2 regions of the Kroppenstedtia sanguinis genome follow, and region 1 is predicted to be linked to the other one. Evidence: riboswitches for the same ligand, from Rfam matches in the RefSeq annotation. Region 1 holds a riboswitch; the other holds the start of a gene.
The links. Region 1 has a riboswitch for cyclic di-AMP ahead of sleB (spore cortex-lytic enzyme). Riboswitches for the same ligand answer to the same signal wherever they lie in the genome.
Positions count from the first base shown of each region.

Region 1 (10,365 bases):
TTGATATCAATAATGTAATAAGGTAATCTTTCAGCAAATCGTATTGTTTCATTTACGACTCTAGTGATAGCAACATAAAATATAAAGGCGATACTTAAAACAAACAAAAGAAATGAAATTAATACTGCAGGTGCCCTAGTTTTCAGCTTTAAATGTTTCTGCAGGAACCGAACTAAAGGTTCTAAGACGAAAGCTGTAACCGTGGCTAATATTAAAGGCATGAAAGCGGAAGAATAGAAATATAGAATAATTGCAATTAATATAAGTGAAACTGCAATAATAATCCGTTTGGTTGTAAAAAACTTAGCCAAATAAAAACTCCTTTCAATTACGAATACTTTTATTATATATGAGGTATCCAATTGTTCCCAATACTTAAGAAAGTAATTTGTTATATATTTTTTTCGCGTAATGACGAAATGAAGGATTTTTCTTGAGTTTTCTTTCTTTTACAAAGGATTCAAATTGCCTTTTACGTTCAAATTGTATTTGCTCGCTTTCCATCCCGGTAGCAAATTGATGTAAGTCTTTAAAGGTTAAATTTTCTTTTTCTTTCTCCTCAGGGATATATCCTGCAGTTTTGAGTATTTTAAAGGTCCTTCTAATTTCTGGAGATAATCCTTGATACTCTTCTCTTAGATTAAGAGGTTCACCTTTTCCTGGAAGGTTATCCAATTCACCATTTTCGATCGATTCTTTGATTCTTTCTTCTACTATATGATACAAGTTTCCTTGCCTTCTTTCATTGTTAGATAGATATTTCTAGTATTCATCAGTTTTCTAAAAATACAAGTTGTTAAAAGTATATCCTAGAGACTTAGATTTAATCAATATAATTAGGTATTTCCAGTGTTTTTAGGCTGTTTGACGAATAGATGATAGAGGCTGTCTTAAGTGAGTTTATTTAACGACAGCCCCTATTATTTATTTCGTATAACGGTTTGCGTAGGAGCTTGCTACAAAGGATTCTGGTTTTATTTTTGGTTCTACACCAATGGATTCCATTCTAGATACCATTTCGTTTACAAAGATTCTTGTTTTGTTTCGGTTGCCTGAGCCAATATCGAGATGTCCTTCGATAGTAAAGGAAGCACCTTTATAAATATTCGGCAAAATAATATCAATTAATCGGAAAATCCGGCACGTCTTTCGCAACCGGAGGTGGAGGATGATGTGGAATAAAAAAATGAAGCCGATTCGTCCTGCCGGCCATTGGAAAAACGGTAAAACCCTCTTTCTGATCTGGGCGGGGGCTACCTTTTTGATCTTATCCGCTTCTCTGGCAGCTCTTTATCCGATTCAACATCGGATCCAGGAGATCCGGTTGGAAGAAGCACAAGCGCAGACCCACCGACATCAGCACCGGGAAATCCTCCAACCTGGGTTCCAAGCACCGACAGCGCCTACCTCGGAAGAATTGGCCTCTCTACAGGAAAAAGTTCCGGTTTCGGCGGAGCCGGCCCATCTTCTGACTGCCCTGCAACAGGCAGTTGCTAGCTCCGGTACACAGTGGGAGAAATTTACGACTGCGGAGAAGGCATCGGAACTTGCCGAGGAGGCGGAGGGAAAAAACAAGCAGGATCAGAGGAGTGGGGAGGAAGGGAAACCGAAGGAACCTGTCCCGCTTCCCAAGTTGCCTGAGGGTTCCCAACTTCATCCCCGCTGGGCGGATCTTTACATTCGGGGGACTGAGGAACAACTGCTCACTTTGTTCAGCAACTTGCACCAGATGAAACGTGTCGTCTCCGTTCAGGGCTGGGAATATGTCGACACGAAGGGGGAATCCCCCGGCCGGATTCGGATTCGACTCACCTGGTATGAGTATCAGGACCCTGCACTGAAAAAATTGCCTCCACCACCGGATCAGCAAACGTCATAGAGAGGTATCCTGGATGGAGAAAACCACCTCCCGACAACAGGGAGGTGGTTTAGTTTAGCCGTGGAGATCAAGCTCCGTTGGAACGAAAGCGGCGGATGAAGAGCATGGCTGCGCCCAGGAGGGACATCATCAGGCCGCCGGCCATCTGGGTCGGGTGGGAGACAGAAGTCTTGGGCAACTTGCCGCCTTCTTCTTCCGTCTTGCTCGGTTCAGCCCCGTCTTTGGAAGCCAGTTGCTGTTGGTCCTTGGCATGGGGCAGGGTGTTTACTGATTCCGGATTGTGAGGCGGGGTTCCAGGATCGGTAGGTTCCGGTTGGGTGATCCCACCATCGTTACCGTCATCACCAGGGTTGTCTTCACCAGGGTTGCCATCACCAGGGTTATTTTCACCGGGGTTGTCTTCGCCAGGGTTGTTATTACCCGGTTCTTCGGGATCGGTCCCCGGATCAGGGGTATCACCCGGATCTTCGGGATCTGGCTCAGGGCCAGGATTGTCACCGGGATCTGTGGGGTCCGGTTCCTCACCGGGGTCGTCACCCGGATCTGTAGGATCTGGCTCATCACCGATGTTTTCACCGGGGTTATCCTGAGGTCCCGGCCCCCAAATGGGTTGATCCAGGTTCGTGACTGGGAACGCGATCGGGCTTTCCAGCGAAATTTCGTTGTTTCCCAACTCCGGTTGGATTTCTGGTGAAGCTGGGGACGTCTGTTCTTTTGCTTCCTCGGAAAGGCCTTCAGCAGGATTAGCATAGACTGGGCTGGTAGCCATCAACCCCACGACAGTGAATGAGGTGATCGCAGCCAGTCTTTTCTTATGAACTACCAAATCATCTTCCTCCTCTGGTAAATGTTCACTTCTGATTATGTCATTTATTACAAAAGGGAGAAATCATACTTAAGGTCTAAATTTGCAGTAAAATTCACATAGGTTGGATAAGGGAGGGATTTTAAGTCACGATTCTTCCCGGTTCATGGTAAAATAGTGTACTAGAATCAGTGATGATCGGTCTTACATATTCATGGGGAGCAATAGGAGTGAAGGAGCCGGATAATGGATGGACAAAAAGCGTCAGGGTGAGTGGATCCGGGATACCTATCAGGTGTTACAAACTTTTCCCTTTGTACAAGGTGTTCTCTATTATGTGGAGATTTCCTCCTACAAGAGTGGAGATTTGCCGGGGACGGCCTTTATCCATGCCATGGAGCCAAAGGGACTGGAGAAGGACACTTCTTTTCCTAAATTGTTGCAACGGGACTCCCATGTCTTTTTGCCGTTGCAGGATGCCTTTGTGGAAAAAGGGATCTTCTATCAAGTGTTCGATTCCTTAGATGGAACGTTGTTGGCGTACCAGATGTTAGGATCTGAGCTGCTGCCCTTGGGAGAAGTCTCCCAGATGTTGAAGGAGATCGCCGATCAGTTACATCGGTTGCGGCAAAATGGTGAGTTTACGGTGGTTCATCCGCAAAATATGTTGCTCACTCCCGAGGGTGTCCGCTTTTTATATGGAGGCCCGTCAGGGTGGATTCCGGAACCTGAATACTCATTGTGGCTGGATGGGACGGGCGAATCGGAGGAAACCCGGGAGGTGTATCTGTGGGGAGCTCTGGCCTACACCTTATTCACCGGTGTAGTGCCCAAATCGGAGGAGATGGAGCCTCTCCGCCGGTACCGGGAGGAGGTGCCGGTGGAGTGGGAGCGATTGATTTTGAGCAGTCTGCGGGCAGATCCCGCCTGGAGACCTGGTTGGGCGGAGATTTATAAGGAACTGGAACAGATTCCAGCCTCGATGCCACATGGAACTCCCGCTGTTAAAGACGCATCCGCCCCGGCAATTTCTAGTGACCTCTATTCCCGAGCGCTACTCCAGAGCACAGAGCCCCGTTCCCGTGAAGAGGAGCAGGTGCAGTCGGAAGAGAGTGAGGGGCAAGAGGCTACGCAAGGGATTCAGCCGCAGCGGCGGCAGAAAACCGATACAGACCCCGCGCCGCGACAGGCTCATTCCAAGGGAAAAGGCTTGTTGATCACAGGGATCGGCGCTGTGGTACTCGGGCTGGTGGCGGGGGTGTACTTTTTATTCAGCGGGGTATGGGGCGACGATGCGGAGGATGCGGCGCGCTACTATGGAGAGTCGATGCGACTCTTGCAGGAGAAACAGATGGACGAAGCGATCACCCAAGCCCAACAGGCAGTAGAAGCGGATCCGGAACAGAAAGAATACCTGCTTCATCTGGCTAATCTCCACGCAGAGAAGAAGAATTACAAAAAGGCGACGGAAGTCTTGGTTGAAGGGGTCAAAAACGTTCCGGATCCCGAGGTGTATGATGCTTTGGCGGTGTATGCCCTCGATTCCGGGGATCTGAAGCAGGCACAGTCCGCTGTAGAAAAGGCGCTCTCCTCCGATCAAAAGAATCCTCTCTTCCATTATCATCAGGGGCAAATTCACAGTGCAAAAGGGGAGGATGATGCAGCCGTCGATTCCCTGCGGACCGCTGTCCGTTTGAATCCGAAAGAAGGCTCATACCAATATCTACTCGCTTCTTATCTGTTGAAGTTGAAGAAAACGGAGGAAGCTGTCAAACACGGGCAAGAGGCTGCCAAACTGAAACCTGACAATGTGATGGTTTGGTATAAGCTGGGTCAAGCTCATCTGGCGGATCGAGAACGGATTGCGAAACAGACGGGGCTGACGAAAAAGAAACAGGCGAGCCTTATGGCAAACACCGTCGAAGAAGCGATGCATGCATTTAATCAAGTGATCAAATTGAAACCGGAGCATGCCGCTAGCCACTATTATCTCTCCATAGCCTGGTATTACACAGGGGATTTGCAGTCCTCGCTGAAAAGTGCCAGAGAATCTGTCCGAATCAGCCCGAAAAAAGCGATTTACCATTTTCAACACGGTGTGGTCCTTCAGGCACTGAATAAACGAAAAGAAGCCGCCGAAAGCTATCAAAAAGCTCAGGAGTTAGATCCAGGTGATATCCGATACAAAGAAGCATTGGATCAGATCAAGTGATCACTGAAAAAGCCGCCGAAGCGGCTTTTTTTAACTGTCATGACCCGATGGCGAATCGTCGGGATGTGGGGGTTGGGAGGAGGCTACCTCCTGCATCGCCAAGGAGGCTGTCTCCCATGCTTCCCATTCGTGCATCTGGGGAACCTGAAAATCCTCCGATGTTGCCAGATTGCGGGCACGCCGGGCCTCCTGTTCCAGTCGAAAAGCCAACTGGTTAAAGCGGGCCCGGATGTTTTTCTCCATGGATCCATTGGCTTGTTGGCGGCAGTAATGGAGGCAATTAGGGCACATCATCCATTTCAAGGCACCATCCACATAGACATCAGCAAAAATAGCTCCAGGGTAAAAGTGGTCGTTGATCTCGCAGAAGTCGCAGAACAGTTCATTCCTACCGGTCATAAACCCCAATTTTACACTTACCTGACGGTTTTTTTCTTCTTCCTGTACTTCTTTTCTTCGTTTTTCCTCAATCATCTGAAAAAATCGCTGCATCCATTCTTTCCACTTTTGTTGGGAGAGGGGTTTTAGTTTCCGCAGTTGTTCGGTCACTTTTTGGAAGGCAGATCGCCAAGGGTTCTTGTCAGGATGATCATGGGTTTCCTTTTTTACCGGGATCACCTCTCGGATGTCACTGGTATCCATTTTAAAAGAAGGGGATTCTTCATGTTCGGACGGGGGGGCGTTCTCTGTCTCCACTTGCAAGTCCCGGATCATCTCCACAACGGTTTCCGGGTGTCGATCCTTCTCTTCCTCCAGGAGATGAAAGGAATCCGATAGGATCTCCGGCTGCTGTCGGATTCTTTCTAGCTCCTCAGCATGGATCCAGAAGATACCGTCCAATTCCAAGCTCTCGATCTTCTCCGCCAACACCAAATCCTGAATTTTGTACGCGGAAATAGGCAGATGTTCGGCGGCCTCTTCCAAGGTAAACCAGGGATGCCCATGGGGAGTCGGAATTTTATCCGGTTGTGGAAACGGCATATTTCTGCTCCTTTCTCTGTCAGAATTGAGGTTAATTATCTATTTATGTATTCCTGGGGGAATCCCCTGCCAACCGGACAAAACAGGACAAAAGGTTTTTTATACCGACAAGCAGGCGTGTTGATTAGCCATATTTTGGGTGGGGAGATCGTGTTCACCCACGCGACCGTTGCCATCCGGCAAGGAAGTGAAAACTGGCCGCTCCAAATCTTCCGATCGGGCAGGGGCAAAGCCTTACGGAAGCAACACAGGGAAGATGTTGCCCCTAAACGCCCTCCCTCCAGATTCTCCGCTGGGTAGGATGGCAAAGGTCGCTTTGGCAGCACACGACTCCCTTCCGCCGCCCATTTTCTGGTTAATCAACAGCCCTGACCGACAAGATCTGTAGGTGATCCCCGTCTGAGAAAAAAGTCGAAAATTCGTCTCACTTTTGTGCCCGATTTGTCTAAATTCCTTGATGAGATCTTGAAGAATTCGGGTTATGATCACACTGAGATATCATTGACTCCCCTGTCCTCCAATGGGGGAGCTAGAGAGGAGAACGGATATGACACTCGCGTTAACGATTGCACTGTCACTGATTTCCACCTGCCTGCTCTCCACTGCCACCCTTCATCTGATGATCAAAAAAGAGGATCAGATGGTGGCCCAATCTTTGGGAGAAGAATAAGGTTTCCAATCCACCCCGGTCGTGCTGTTCAGGAACCGGGGTTTTCAGGCTCCGGCATTTGCCGGAGCTTTTTTCATACTTTGGTTCATTCCTATGATTTCATGGCGTTTTGCAGGTTGGGATTCACACTTTTCTCTGGTAAAGTGAGTACCAAGATCGGGAATAGGAATGAGGAGGCGGATGATCTGATATGTATGAAATGATCCTCTTTGATGTGGACGGGGTGCTGTTGAGTGAGAAGCGTTGTTTTGATACCACTTGTTTGGCGGTATGGGAACTATTGTACAGTGACCAGATGCTGGGATTGCCTGAGGGAAGTTTTACCCCTGCCCCCGATGAGGAAACCATCGGAGAAGTGCGGCGGGACGTCTTTGACGGGGAGAAGATATTGGAAGGGCTGAAAGCTCAGGGGGTTAATTCCAACTGGGATATGGTGGCCTTCTTATTTGGGTTTCAGCTTCAGGAATTGTTAAAACAGCTGTTTGCAAAACAGCCTGATTTTGTGAGTCGCTTGCTGACAGAGGACCTGGACAGGGAAACCTTGGTATGGATCGGAGAAAGTTGTCGTAGGGAAAGAATCAAGTTTCTACCCCGTTATGGAAAAGTGACAGAGTATTTGGAGGAGATGTCTCCGGACCAGGGAGATCTGCTGGGGCAAATCAACGGGTTAGCTCAGTCGTGGTCAGGGATTCAGGCTACTTGTTTCTCTCATGGGGGCTCGCTGTGGAATTTGGGTTTAGAGGTTTATCAAGAATGGTACTTGGGAGGGGACCTGTATGAAAAGCAGGAACAAAAAGCACCTCTCTATCCTGAAAAGACGGGCTTTCTGAAACAGGAGATACCGATTGTGGAACCGTCAGCGATCCGTGATATGCTGGATCAATTGAAACTATCCGTCACCCTCGGGATTGGAACCGGGCGGCCGTCCTTGGAAACTCAGATGCCCCTGGAAGCGATGGAATGGTTGCCTGCTTTTGATCCCGATCGGATTGTGACGGCCAGTGATGTGCGACGGGCGGAGAAGAGCGGACCCGATCTGGGACCCTTGGGGAAACCCCATCCTTTCACCTATCTGAAAGCGTATAGAGGGAAGAATTTTTCCGATGCCGACATCTTGGCCATCGATCTTCCTATCAGTGGGGGAGAGCGGGTTTTGATCGTTGGAGATTCCGTGGCGGATCTATTGGCCGCTCGCCAGATGGGTTGCCATTTTGCCGCCACTCTGACTGGACCTTCCGGAGAGAAGGCGCGGGCCAAGTTTGAAGAGCTGGGGGCGGATTACATCCTACAGGATGTCACCGAAGTACTTTCACTGATTCGGGGTCTCGGAAAATAGGAAAATGACAGGGTTGTTGATGAACCCTAAAGTGGATGATTGGGAACGAAACGACCCTTTCGTTCTCCATCGTAAAATATGGCTTGAGGGGACGGGGATGGTGGGAGGGCTCCGATCTCTTGCAAAGAGCGCATAGCGAGACCCGGGAGCGAAAAGCGACCCTGGCGAGACTTGTGCCCTATGGGTGCAAAGGCTCTTCACCGTCTCACCATCCCGACCTGATTTCCTACCTAAAATGTGGCGAATCCACACGCCTGTTCATTATCTCAGGCGTGTGGATTGGATTCATTGCTCGTTGCACCTCTTGGACACGCGCTTTCGTTCCTTCGTGTTATGCTATCCAATCCTCCGATGGGCAGGGAGTGATGTGGGCTCGCAAGATTAATGGAAGGTCATGTGAAACCCGTTTCGGACCGATCTGGCCTCAGATCCAGTGGATCTGATACACCAGAGGAGGGAGAGATGCAAACTGAGTGAACGGATTTGGTTGATATTTTCCAGGGTTTTCTGCATAATAAAAGTGGGTAAATGATTTAAGAGAGGCATCGTTTCAAATGATGTCCCTTTGCCGAACAAATTACATAGCGGGAGGGTTTATTGATGGCCAAACACGAACTGCCGGCATTGCCGTACGCTTCGGATGCATTGGAGCCTCACTTTGACAAAGAAACTATGGAGATCCACCATGGACGTCACCATAAGACCTATGTGGACAAATTGAATGGGGCACTGGAAGGTCAAGCTGCTAACCTGCAGGAACAATCGGTGGAAGACCTGATCAAAAACATCGACCAGGTACCGGAAAACATTCGTACCGCGGTTCGCAACAACGGGGGTGGACATGCCAACCACTCTCTCTTCTGGAAGATTTTGAGCCCTAATGGCGGGGGTCAGCCGACAGGTGAACTGGCAAAAGCCATCGACGAGGCCTTTGGTAGCTTTGAGAAGTTCAAGGAGGAGTTTGCCAACGCAGCCACCGCACGTTTTGGAAGCGGCTGGGCTTGGTTGGTTGTAGACAAGGATGGCTCTTTAGCTATCACCAGTACTCCTAACCAGGACAGCCCGCTCATGGAAGGTATCCAGCCGGTCCTGGGTCTGGATGTTTGGGAGCATGCTTACTACCTCAAGTACCAAAACAAACGCCCGGATTATATCAAGGCGTTTTGGAACGTTGTCAATTGGGACGAGGTAGGCCAACGCTATCAGCAGGCCAAAAAGTAAACTGACCGTTTTTCCGGCGCAACGATCAATTCGTTGCGCTTTTTTTGTTCCATATATCCAATTTTTATCTTATATAGCAATCTTTATGTGTTGAGGGATTACCAGTCAGCCACTATAATTCCTAATGTGTGTAAATCAAGCCGAATCCTGACTTCAGGTACGGGGGATTTATCTTTACTTTGGGGTGGAACCGCTGTGCGGTCGGGACCTCATCCTGAACCCGTCAACTAACCTCGGAGGCTATAAGGAGGAATACTGTGAAAAAGAAACTGATGATCTTTCTCACTGTGGCCACGGTCAGCCTTACAGGCGTTGTCCTCACCGGAGGGAAGAAGGCGGAGGCAGCGGCGCCGACCACGGTATACTATGGAAGCGAGAATGGAGACGTTTGGGATCTGCAGGCTCGTTTGAATCAGTTAGGGTATAAAATTGATCGTGATGGGATCTACGGACTGCAAACCGAACGTCAGGTGGTTCAATTCCAGAAAGATCACAACTTGCGGATTGATGGAATTTCTGGTCAACAAACCTGGGGACAGTTGAAAAAAATGACGCCGTCACATGGGAACCAAGTTGCTGACAAAGCAGCTACTAAGGACAAAGTCTCCCTGAGCCAGGAAGACCGACAGTGGATGGCGCGGGCTGTTTACAGTGAAGCTCGTGGGGAACCCTACAAAGGACAGGTAGCAGTAGCTTCAGTCATCATCAACCGGATGCAGTCCGATAAATTCCCGAACACCGCTAAGGGTGTCATTATGCAGAAGGGAGCGTTCACAGCAGTGGACGATGGCCAAATCTGGATGAACCCGGATAGCGATGCGAAAAAAGCGGTGGAAGATGCCGCCAAAGGTTGGGACCCTTCGAGTCATGCCCTGTATTATTTCAACCCGGATACAGCTACCTCCAAATGGATTTGGAGCCGTCCACAGATCCACAAAATCGGAAAACACATCTTTACTAAATAAATGATGGCAGCTGTCCTGAGGGACAGCTTTTTTCTTTGGGGAAGCTAAGGGAGAAAGGAGGTGAGCTTCATTTCACGGAGACGACGGAACCGTCAATTGTTGGTACCGGAAGCGCGAGAAGAGATGGATCGTTTGAAAGCATGGGTGTTGAAGCAGCAGACCGGAAAGCAGGTCCAGGGTCCTGTGGATGCAAAAATGGAAATGGCCCGGCAAGCAGGGGTTTCATATCGCCCCGGAGGATCCAACGGGGATATGAAAACCTCTGAGGCGGGTAAGATGGGTGGACCAGTGGGTGG
Region 1 is NZ_JBNPXF010000023.1:7,433-17,797, reverse strand. It holds gene ytvI (sporulation integral membrane protein YtvI) at 1-311, opposite strand, end outside; gene JOD24_RS12990 (DnaJ family domain-containing protein) at 376-726, opposite strand; partial or broken gene JOD24_RS12985 (ribonuclease H-like YkuK family protein) at 925-1,131, opposite strand; gene JOD24_RS12980 (hypothetical protein) at 1,172-1,879, shown strand; gene JOD24_RS12975 (LPXTG cell wall anchor domain-containing protein) at 1,947-2,705, opposite strand; gene JOD24_RS12970 (tetratricopeptide repeat protein) at 2,935-4,896, shown strand; gene JOD24_RS12965 (hypothetical protein) at 4,927-5,877, opposite strand; gene JOD24_RS12960 (hypothetical protein) at 6,425-6,547, shown strand; gene JOD24_RS12955 (HAD family hydrolase) at 6,738-7,883, shown strand; gene JOD24_RS12950 (superoxide dismutase) at 8,484-9,104, shown strand; cyclic di-AMP (ydaO/yuaA leader) riboswitch at 9,233-9,361, shown strand; gene sleB (spore cortex-lytic enzyme) at 9,362-10,069, shown strand; gene JOD24_RS12940 (alpha/beta-type small acid-soluble spore protein) at 10,130-10,365, shown strand, end outside.

Region 2 (10,365 bases), on a different contig from region 1:
TGTTTTGCTCCGGGTGACCCGCCAACAGGGGATTCAGATGGAGGCCCGGGGTTCGGGAAAGACGCTGTATGTGGAGGGAATTAACAATCTCTATGAGTTTGACGGTGGCCCGGAGAGCGGATGGATGTACCAGGTGAATGGGGTGTTTCCTAACTACAGTGCGGGGGTGTACGATCTTCGCCATGGCGATCGGATTGAGTGGCGGTATACCCGGGATCTGGGACGGGATATTGGAGCGTCTTTTTAGATGAATCGGGGATTTCGCGATCTGCACCCCGTGGTGACCTTCCTTTACTATGCCGGGGTACTGCTTCTATTGTTGCTGATGTTTCACCCTTTATTTATCCTGTCTGCCTGGATTCTCCTGTTTGCTGTGAATTTGCTGTATGACGGGGGGAAGGAATTGCTTCGGTGGAAAGGTGTGATGGGGATGACCGCCGGGCTGGTTCTGGTGGTCAATCCCCTGATCTCCCAACGAGGGTCCCATATCCTATGGGAGGGGAGCTCTCATCGGATTACATGGGAAGCAGTCTTATATGGGGGGATGATGGCGGGGATCATTCTTTGCGTCATAGCAGTCTTTTCTTCTTATCAGCAGGTGATCCCCTCGGATAAATTTCTCTATCTTTTTTCTCGTCTGTTACCCCAGTGGGCGTTGCTGACGGTGTTGGCACTCCGGTTTGTTCCCTTGTTGCGGGAGAGGCTGGATGAGATCGGGAGGGTCCATCGGTCCCGGGAGGATGAAATTCCGAAACTATCTCTGCGGGAACGATTGCGCCGATCGATGAAGCGGTTGGAAGTGTTACTCACTTGGTCTTTGGAAGAGGGATTGCAGACGGCGGACTCGATGAAGGCCCGCGGCTACGGGATTGGGAGACGCTCCTCCTACTCCCCTTACCGGTGGCGTTCCAAAGACGGGGTGGCTCTTCTCTTTCTGGTCATCGCAGGGGGGGCTTGTCTGTATGGTTGGAGTCAGGGGTTGGGGATTTTGACCATCTATCCTGTGCTGGAATCCCTGGAATTGACGGATGGGGGATGGGCACTTCTGGGAGGATACCTCGCTTTTTTTGGTTTTCCTGTCTTGGTGGAACTAGGGGGAATCATTCGTGAATGATCTGCACTGTGTCCAGGTCGGTTTCAACTATCCGGAGACGTCTTCTCCTGCCTTGCAAGATATCTCTCTTTCCATCCCACCTGGTGAGTTTGTCCTCCTCTGCGGTCCGTCAGGGGGTGGAAAGACCACCTGGCTTCGAATGATCAAGAGGGAGTTGCGTCCCGCCGGTCAAATGACGGGCGAGATTCGATACGGGGGGATCCCGTTGCAGGATCTTCCGGCACATCGGGCAGCCGGCGAGATCGGGATGGTGTTTCAACATCCTGAACATCAGATCGTAATGGAAAACGCCTTGCAAGAGTTGGTTTTCGGTATGGAAAATCTGGGGTTTTCCTCTGATCTGATGCGCCGACGGGTAGCAGAGACCAGCGCTTATCTAGGTTTGGAAAAAATCTTGTCTCGGCGCACGGAATCCTTATCCGGTGGGCAAAAACAGTTGCTAAATTTGGCCTCGGTTCTGGCCTTGCGCCCCCGGCTGTTATTGTTGGATGAACCGACAGGTCACTTGGACCCAGTCGCTGCCGTTCGCTTTCTGCACACCGTGAAACGGTTGAACGAAGAGACCGGCATGACGGTGATTTTCACCGAACATCGCTTGGAAGAGGCGTATCCTCTGGCGGATCGGGTACTGGTGATGAATCAGGGGAGGCTTTGTTTCAACGGATCTCCCCGGGAAGGGATCCGCTGGATGAAGGCGGCGGGGCCAGGTTATCAGGAGTTGATCCCTGCGGTGCCGGCTCTGGTTTTGCAGGCGGAGAGGGCTAAAGGGGATTCCCTGCCATTAACGGTGAGGGAAGGGAGGGAGTGGCTACGGAAGAGGGGAGAGATACATCCCTTGTCTTCCGCCCATCCCGATGGACTCTATGGGGAGCCTATCAGCCCCCCTCGATTATCCCTGCGACAGGTGGATTTTGGGTATACGCCCGAGGAAGCGGTGCTGAAACAGACCACCTTCGATGTTTTTTCCGGAGAGTGTGTGGCGATCTTCGGCGGAAATGGTTCAGGTAAGTCCACGTTGTTACAGGTGATGGCTGGACTGTTACATCCGAATACTGGATCGATCCGATATCAGGGAAAGAAAAGGAACCGGCGCTCCTTACGAGGGTATAGCCGTCCCATCGGGTACCTCCCACAAAATCCCGAGGCTTATTTTCTTCATGAAACCGTGGAAGCCGAACTGTTGGCTGCTTCCCGGCACGGAGGAGAAGAAGGGCGGAAGCGGCGGGAGGAGGCGATCTCCCGTTTTTCCTTAACCGCTCTTCTTGCTCGGCATCCTCACGATCTCAGCGGCGGGGAAATGCAGAAGGTGGCCTTGGCCTGTCTCCTCCTGCGCGATCTGGACATCCTGTTGCTGGATGAACCGACCAAAGGAGTGGATCCCGCCTGTAAAAGCCTTTTTTCTCGGATGATGAAATCCTGGGCAGAACAAGGGAAAACCGTAGTTTTAACCACCCATGATGTAGAGTTTGCCGCTGTGACAGCCACCCGCTGTTCGTTGCTGTTTGGCGGGGAGCTCCTCGCTTCTGGAGATGTCGGATCCTTTTTCCGGCAAAACGATTTTTATACAACAGCTGTTTACCGCATGACTCGGGATACCGGGTTGCCGGAGGCGGTGACGGTGGAGGAGGCGATTCGTCTATGGCAAGATCAACCTGGGCCTTCGGCATGGTCCTGATGGTGTTGATCGGTTTTCTGGCATGGATGGAACCGATCCGAAAGCATCCCCTTCCGGTCAGCCTGTTGTTTGCTGCACTGGTGATGATTCCCTTTATGCTCCGATTTGAGTGGCGGTCCTTGGATAGCCGGGAGTTGGTGCTTTTGGCTTTGCTGACGGCGATCGCTGCCGTCAGCCGGGTGCCCTTTGCTGGGTTGCCCAGTGTTCAGCCCACCACCTTTGTGATTATTGTCACGGCTGTGGTTTTTGGCGCGGAGAGCGGATTTGTCGTCGGTGCGGGAGCAGCCTTGGTCTCCAACATTTTTCTAGGACAAGGCCCTTGGACCCCGTGGCAGATGTTGAGTTGGGGATTGGTAGGTTTGACAGCGGGAGTGTTGCGCCGCACTCCCGTGATGCGTTGGAAATCCCTCCGCCTTCTCTTCGGCTTCATCTGGGGTTTTCTGTTTGGTTGGATCATGAACCTGTGGGTGATGACGGGGATGGAGAATTGGAGCCTGTCCACTTTTGCTTCGGTCTATGCAGCCAGTCTCTATTTTGATCTCGCTCATGCGCTGTCCAATCTCTTATTTCTTGCGTTGTTCGCAACGGCCTGGATCCGAATCCTACAACGCTTCAAGGTGAAATATGGGTTGTTGGAAAGGTGAGGGGAGGTTGCAAGGACAAGAAAAACCGGGCAGGTGCTCCTGCCCGGTTTTTCTGATGATATGGATTCGATTCCCTCCAAACCTCATTTCCAATGGTTCAGAGGCAGGAAGAGTAAAGGGATCAGACCCAACCCCTGGCTTCCATGGCTACAGTGATTCGTTGGATGGAAATCATATAAGCTGCGGTACGAAGGTCGATTTGCCGCTGTTTGGCCAGAGTGTGCACCTCATGGTAGGATCGAACCATCTGTTCCTGAAGTTTGCTGTTCACTTCTTCTTCCGACCAGTAGTAATTCATCAGGTTTTGTACCCATTCAAAGTAGGAGACAATCACCCCACCAGCGTTGGCCAAAATATCAGGCAGGACGAGAATTCCTTTTTTGAACAGAATTTCGTCGGCTTGAGGCGTGGTTGGGCCATTTGCTGCTTCTGCTACAATGCTGGCTTTGATGTAGTCTGCATTTTTTCGGTGGATCACATTTTCCAGTGCTGCCGGCACCAAAATATCCACGTCCAGTCCCAGCAAGTCTTCCGGATGATTCAGGACGAGGGAGTCAGGGTCGTCCTGGATCGAGGTAGTTTCCTTATCTTTGAAGTGCTCCACTTGCTGGAGGTTTAACCCTTCAGGTTGGTAAATGGCACAGGTGGAATCACTGACGGCTACAATTTTGCACCCTTGCGCTGCCAACAAATCAGCCAGGATCCGACCTGCATTTCCGAAGCCCTGGATGGCGACGGTGGCCCCGTTCATGGGTTTATTCAGCCTCTTCATCGCCTCTTCGATAGCAAAGACACAGCCTCTGGCCGTAGCTTCAGTCCGTCCCTTGGATCCCCCTAAAATCAGGGGTTTTCCGGTAATGACTCCCGGGCTGAATTGTCCTTTCATCCGACTGAAGGTATCCATCATCCAGCCCATGATTTGGGGATTGGTATAAACATCGGGAGCGGGAATATCTTTTTCAGGGCCTACAATATCGGCGATTGCCTCCATGAATCCACGGCTGATACGCTGAATCTCGCCTTCACTGAACTCGCGAGGATCACAGACGACTCCGCCTTTTCCGCCACCATAGGGGACATTGACGACGCAACACTTAAAACTCATCCACATGGACAAAGCTTTCACTTCATCCATCGAGACCTCCGGATGGAAGCGAATTCCCCCTTTGGTGGGACCGATGGCATCGTTATGTTGGGCGCGGTAGCCTTCAAAGACGCGGGTGGAACCGTCATCCATTTTGACTGGAAAGGAAACATAGAGAACACGCTTAGGTTTTTTTAGGATATTTAAAATATCTTCAGATACACCCAACAATTTTCCGGCGTGATCAATTTGGGTTTGCACGATGTCATATGGGTTTAAATTTTCTTTGTCATCTGAAATGAGATTGATTTCCGACATCTGACTCACCCTCCTTTTTTCCGAGTGTTAACTCACTATCGAGCCCTAAGCGATTTTATGATTAAGATTCATTTTACAGTTTTCGATTGATCGAAGCAATGCTATTTTTAGAATGCATTAATGTCATAATGAGATTGATAGATGTTCAATCCTTCGTGGCAGGGGGAAATTCGCCTCCAGATTAAGTGCATAGATTGGGGGTTGTTGGAGGTGGACCTGTATTCCTCGCCGAATACATAGAGTATCGAGAACGGGGAGGGATTGTATTGCATCAAATTTGGAAAGGGCGGCGAGGAGCCGGGATGATTGTCGGGGGGCTGGTTCTCTCTCTTGTTCTGGCAGGGGCAGGGAGCGGATGGGAAGACGCCGCCGCTTCCAATGGAAAAGGGAAGTCCCAGGTGGTCTTTGTGATTCATGGAGGTGCCGGTGGTGGTACGGTTCCTCCGGATCAGGAAGAAGAGTACCGGAAAACGATGCTGTCTGCTCTGAAAGCGGGAAAAAGAGTGATCGATTCCGGTGGTTCCGGTGTTCGCGCAGTGGAGGCCGGGGTTCATATACTGGAAGATTCCCCCTTGTTCAATGCGGGCAAAGGAGCGGTTTTTAACACGGATGCCGCTCATGAGCTGGATGCTTCGATCATGGACGGTAAAGATCTGAATGCCGGTGCTGTTGCCGGCTCCCGGCATGCGAAAAATCCGGTCACTCTGGCCCGGATCATCATGGAGAAATCTCCCCACGTGATGTTGGCGGGAGATGCAGCGGATCAATTCGGTGTGGAACATGGATTCCAAATGGTGACGCAGGATTACTATTTCACTGAGAAACGATGGCAGTCCTTGCTGGCTGCCAAAAAGAAAAAGGCGGGGGCCACCGGACACGGCACGGTTGGGGCGGTCGCCCTCGATCGGAAGGGAAATCTGGCTGCGGCCACATCCACCGGGGGGTTGACCAACAAAGCCGTCGGCCGGGTGGGAGATTCCCCGATTATCGGGGCCGGGACTTATGCCAATAATCAGAGTGTGGCCGTTTCTGCCACCGGAACGGGAGAAGTGTTCATCCGGGGAACGGCGGCCGCTGATATTTCTGCAGGGGTTCAATACGGGAAACTTCCCGTACATCAAGCCGCAGGAAAAGTGGTGAAAGAAAAATTGATGTCCTTGGGCGGCACCGGGGGTGTAATCGCTCTGGATAAAAAGGGAAACTTTGCCGCTCCCTATACCACGGAAACTCTGTTTTATGGAACGGTGACAAAGGACGGGAAATACAAGGTCGTCCTCTCTCCGAAAGAGGAAAAATAGGGGAGTAAGGAAGTTCAAAAAGAGGAGCGCTCAGGCTCTTCTTTTCGAGTGGCATCCAGGAGGTTGCCTGTTGTCGGCAAGGGAGTGAGATTACAGAAAAATAATTTTGAAGAAATTACTTGACGAAATTTTAGAGGAGGAGTAAATTAATCTTAAACTTCAAGCGACACCATTCAATCGCTTAATTTGGCTCAGAGGCCAAAGCGGGGGACCCGATCTTGTGGGGTGAATCCTGGATCATTCGTTCCAGGTAGGGTGAACTCTTCCAGCACCCGAATCCGTCAGCTAACCTCGTAAGCGTTGAGAAGAGGGGTGGTGGTTTATTTTGTATGGCTTTAAAGCCGTCGAAGTAATCCACTTCGGCGGCTTTTGATTTGAGATAATGGTTGACCTACAAGCAAGGATCCCGAAGGTGGCGACGAAGGTGATTCAAAAATCATCCAAAGGACTGACAGAAGCTCAATTGTGTGCTCTTTTCACAAAGTACCACAGGGAAATGGTGGGGAGAGGGCCACAGGAAATCCGCTGTCATTTATCCGCAGGAAGGATTCAAATAGATTTGCAAGGTGTGTTAACCAAAGAAGAGAAAAATATGTTTTTCTTTGATCAGAAAGGCAAGTTAATTCAAGAGATCCGCCAAAAGCTGTACCAACATTTTCGATATGGGCTGGAGTCAGACATCCGTGCAGTGGTCGGTATGCCTATTCAATTCCTCCGCTTTGACATCGACCCCTTGTCGGAAAGAATTCGGGTCACTTATACGACTCCATAAAAATTGAAAAGATCTGTGAGGGTAGAACCATTGCAGCGGTTAGCCGAGGCAATCGTTAGACCAGCACCCCCAAACACTGCTTGTTTTCTTCCTGTGAATGGTCTTCACGTGGGGAAAACTGGTAACAGGGGATGTGCTGGTTTTTTTGTGGAAATATATAGATGGAAAGGAGGAAGAATCAATGCTGGATATGGTGATGATCCTTTTAACTGTAGCAATTTTCGTCCTGTTAGTCGGCTTTGCTCACTGGTGTGACCGTATGGAACAAGGGGAGGATCGATCGTGACATTCATGCTCATGGTGGCAGGGGCTGTTTTTATCTATCTGATATACGTAGTGATTCATCCCGAGAAATTCTGATCGTCAATTTGAAGGAGGACATAAAAATCATGGGCAGTGGAGTGTTGCAAATCCTAATTACCCTAATCGTTCTGATGTTATTTGTAAAACCCTTGGGGGTCTACATGGTTGGGGCATTCTCCGCCGAAGACTCCCGGTTGAACCGGTTTTTCAACCCGGTGGAGCGCTGGATATACCGATTGGCGGGCCTGAAGGAGACGGATGCGACTGGGTGGAAAAAGTACGCCCTCAATCTCTTACTAACTAATGCTGTGCTGATGGGTGTCGCCTATTTGCTATTGCGTTTGCAGGGGATGTTACCCTTCAATCCCAATGAAATTGAAGGAATGGAACCTACGCTAAGTTTTAACACAGCCGCCAGTTTCATGACCAATACCAACCTGCAACATTACAGCGGGGAGTCGGATCTCAGTTATTTCTCGCAAATGGCGGTCATTATGATGATGATGTTCACCGCCCCGGCGACGGCTCTCGCTGCTGTGATCGCTTTTATCCGTGGACTGGCGAGCAAGGGGAAGACGATTGGAAACTTCTTTGTTGACTTTGTTCGGGCTCATACTCGGATCCTGCTGCCCTTGGCCATTGTAGTTACTCTCCTGTTGGTTGTTTTGGGAGTGCCCAATACCCTGAATTCCAACGTGTCTGTTACCACCCTGGAAGGTGCGAAGCAGACCATCGCCCTGGGTCCTGTGGCAGCGCTGGAGTCCATCAAACATATTGGGAACAATGGGGGCGGATTCTTTGGCGTCAACTCCTCCCACCCCTTTGAAAACCCGAACGGAATCACCAACCTGATCGAAATCTTATGTATGTTGGCGTTACCGGCTGCACTCCCTTTCACTTTTGGCAAGATGGTGGGGAATATGAAACAGGGCTGGGTTCTCTTTACCACCGTGATGGTGCTGTTTCTCGTTTTGACTGGCGTTCTTGTCGCAGTGGAGACGGCGGGGAACCCTGCACTCACCCGATTGGGACTCTCCGACCCCATGGGTAGCATGGAAGGGAAGGAGGTTCGCTTCGGTCCGGTGCTCTCAGCCTTCTTTGCTTCCGTGACCACCGCAGCGGAAACAGGTTCTGTCAATACGATGCATGACACTCTAACCCCCCTCGGTGGCCTGGTCACCTTGTCCAATATGATGTTGAATACGGTGTTTGGCGGTGTGGGTGCCGGATTTCTCAACATTTTGCTGTATGCCATCTTGGCCGTATTCCTGGGAGGTCTGATGGTGGGTCGGTCACCGGAGTTTCTCGGACGTAAAATCGAGCCGAGAGAGATGAAATGGATTGTGTTGGTGCTATTGGCCCACCCACTCCTGATTTTGGTGCCGACAGCAGTCTCTTTTCTCACTCCTTGGGGGACGGAGGCGATCAGCAATGGGGGCTTCCACGGGATCTCTCAGGTTTTATACGAATTGACCACTTCCGCCGTCAATAACGGTTCCGGTTTTGAGGGGCTGAATGATCAAACTCCCTATTGGAATATCATGACCGGAGTGGTGATGCTCTTCGGTCGCTACCTCTCTATTGTCGCTCTGTTGGCGGTAGCGGGTTCACTAGCAGCCAAACAGAAGGTGCCTGCGTCTATCGGAACTTTTCCCACCGATAATGCGACCTTCGGAACGGTACTGGCAGGTACGATCCTGATTATAGGGGCGCTTACCTTTTTGCCGGTGTTGGTACTGGGACCGGTTGCAGAATTTTTATCACTTCGATAAAAGGGGGGGTTGAGACCATGGATCGAGATCATTCCATAAGGACGCAAGGCGTTGAGTCCTCTCCCAAAAACAAGTCCTCGTTGCTGAATGGGAAAATCCTGCGCCAAGCGCTGATCGGTAGTTTCATCAAATTAAATCCGATCACGATGATGAATAACCCGGTGATGTTTATAGTGGAGATCGGGACCATCCTAACCTTGCTGACGGTGTTCATGCCAGAATTATTTGGTATGGAGGGACACACCGGCTTCAATTTCGCTGTATTCGCGATCCTTCTCTTCACCATCCTTTTTGCCAACTTTGCCGAAGCATTGGCGGAAGGACGTGGCAAAGCGCAGGCGGAGAGTCTGAAAAAAACCAAAACGGATACGAAGGCTCGTAAATTGGATGATAAGGGGAACATCCACATTGTTTCTTCCACCGATCTGAAAAAGGGGGATATTGTACTCGTCGAGGCCGGTGATCTGGTTCCAAGTGATGGAGAGATCATTGAAGGACTTGCCTCCATCGATGAATCAGCGATCACTGGGGAATCGGCTCCGGTGATCAAAGAGGCCGGTGGCGATTTCAGCTCTGTTACCGGCGGGACCAAAGTGGTTAGCGACTCCGTAAAGGTCCGGATCAGTGCAAACCCTGGGGAGTCGTTCCTGGATCAGATGATCTCTTTGGTAGAAGGTGCCGGGAGGCAGAAAACTCCCAATGAAATCGCACTCAACACCCTGTTGGTAACGTTGACGGCGATCTTTCTGATCGTAGTGGTCACCCTGGTACCCATTGCAAATTATGTTGGTGTTCAATTGGAAATCGCCACCTTGATTGCTCTGTTAGTCTGTCTAATCCCGACCACGATCGGGGCGTTGCTCTCCGCGATCGGGATCGCCGGAATGGACCGGGTGACCCGCTTCAATGTGTTGGCGATGTCAGGAAAGGCGGTCGAGGCAGCTGGTGACATCCACACGATGATCCTGGACAAAACAGGTACGATTACTTTCGGCAATCGGATGGCAGCAGAATTTATTCCGGTAGGCTCTCGTAAAGAAGAGGATGTCCGGGAAGCTGCGGTGATGGCTTCCATTCAGGACGAAACACCAGAAGGACGTTCCGTTTTAGAATTGGCTTCGGAGCAGGGACTGCAGATCGATTCCTCTCGGTATGGGGAGGCGGAATTTATTCCATTTACCGCGGATACACGAATGAGCGGAATGAATATCAAAGGAGAATCCTACCGTAAAGGATCTGTCGATGCTGTGAAACGGTATGTCAAAGAAAAAGGGGGTCAGCCCCCCGCGGATCTGGATGAACAAGCGGATCGTATCGCCCGCATGGGAGGCACTCCCCTGGCTGTCGCCATCGGGAAGGAGATCCTCGGTCTCATCTATCTGAAA
Region 2 is NZ_JBNPXF010000003.1:165,980-176,344, forward strand. It holds gene JOD24_RS03320 (DUF4430 domain-containing protein) at 1-247, shown strand, start outside; gene JOD24_RS03325 (energy-coupling factor transporter transmembrane component T) at 248-1,114, shown strand; gene JOD24_RS03330 (ABC transporter ATP-binding protein) at 1,107-2,789, shown strand; gene JOD24_RS03335 (ECF transporter S component) at 2,753-3,433, shown strand; gene JOD24_RS03340 (Glu/Leu/Phe/Val family dehydrogenase) at 3,555-4,835, opposite strand; gene JOD24_RS03345 (isoaspartyl peptidase/L-asparaginase family protein) at 5,102-6,133, shown strand; cyclic di-AMP (ydaO/yuaA leader) riboswitch at 6,302-6,448, shown strand; gene JOD24_RS03350 (Na-translocating system protein MpsC family protein) at 6,558-6,905, shown strand; gene JOD24_RS03355 (potassium-transporting ATPase subunit F) at 7,203-7,265, shown strand; gene kdpA (potassium-transporting ATPase subunit KdpA) at 7,295-8,980, shown strand; gene kdpB (potassium-transporting ATPase subunit KdpB) at 8,998-10,365, shown strand, end outside.
Region 2: another riboswitch for cyclic di-AMP. It lies ahead of JOD24_RS03350 (Na-translocating system protein MpsC family protein); the one in region 1 lies ahead of sleB (spore cortex-lytic enzyme).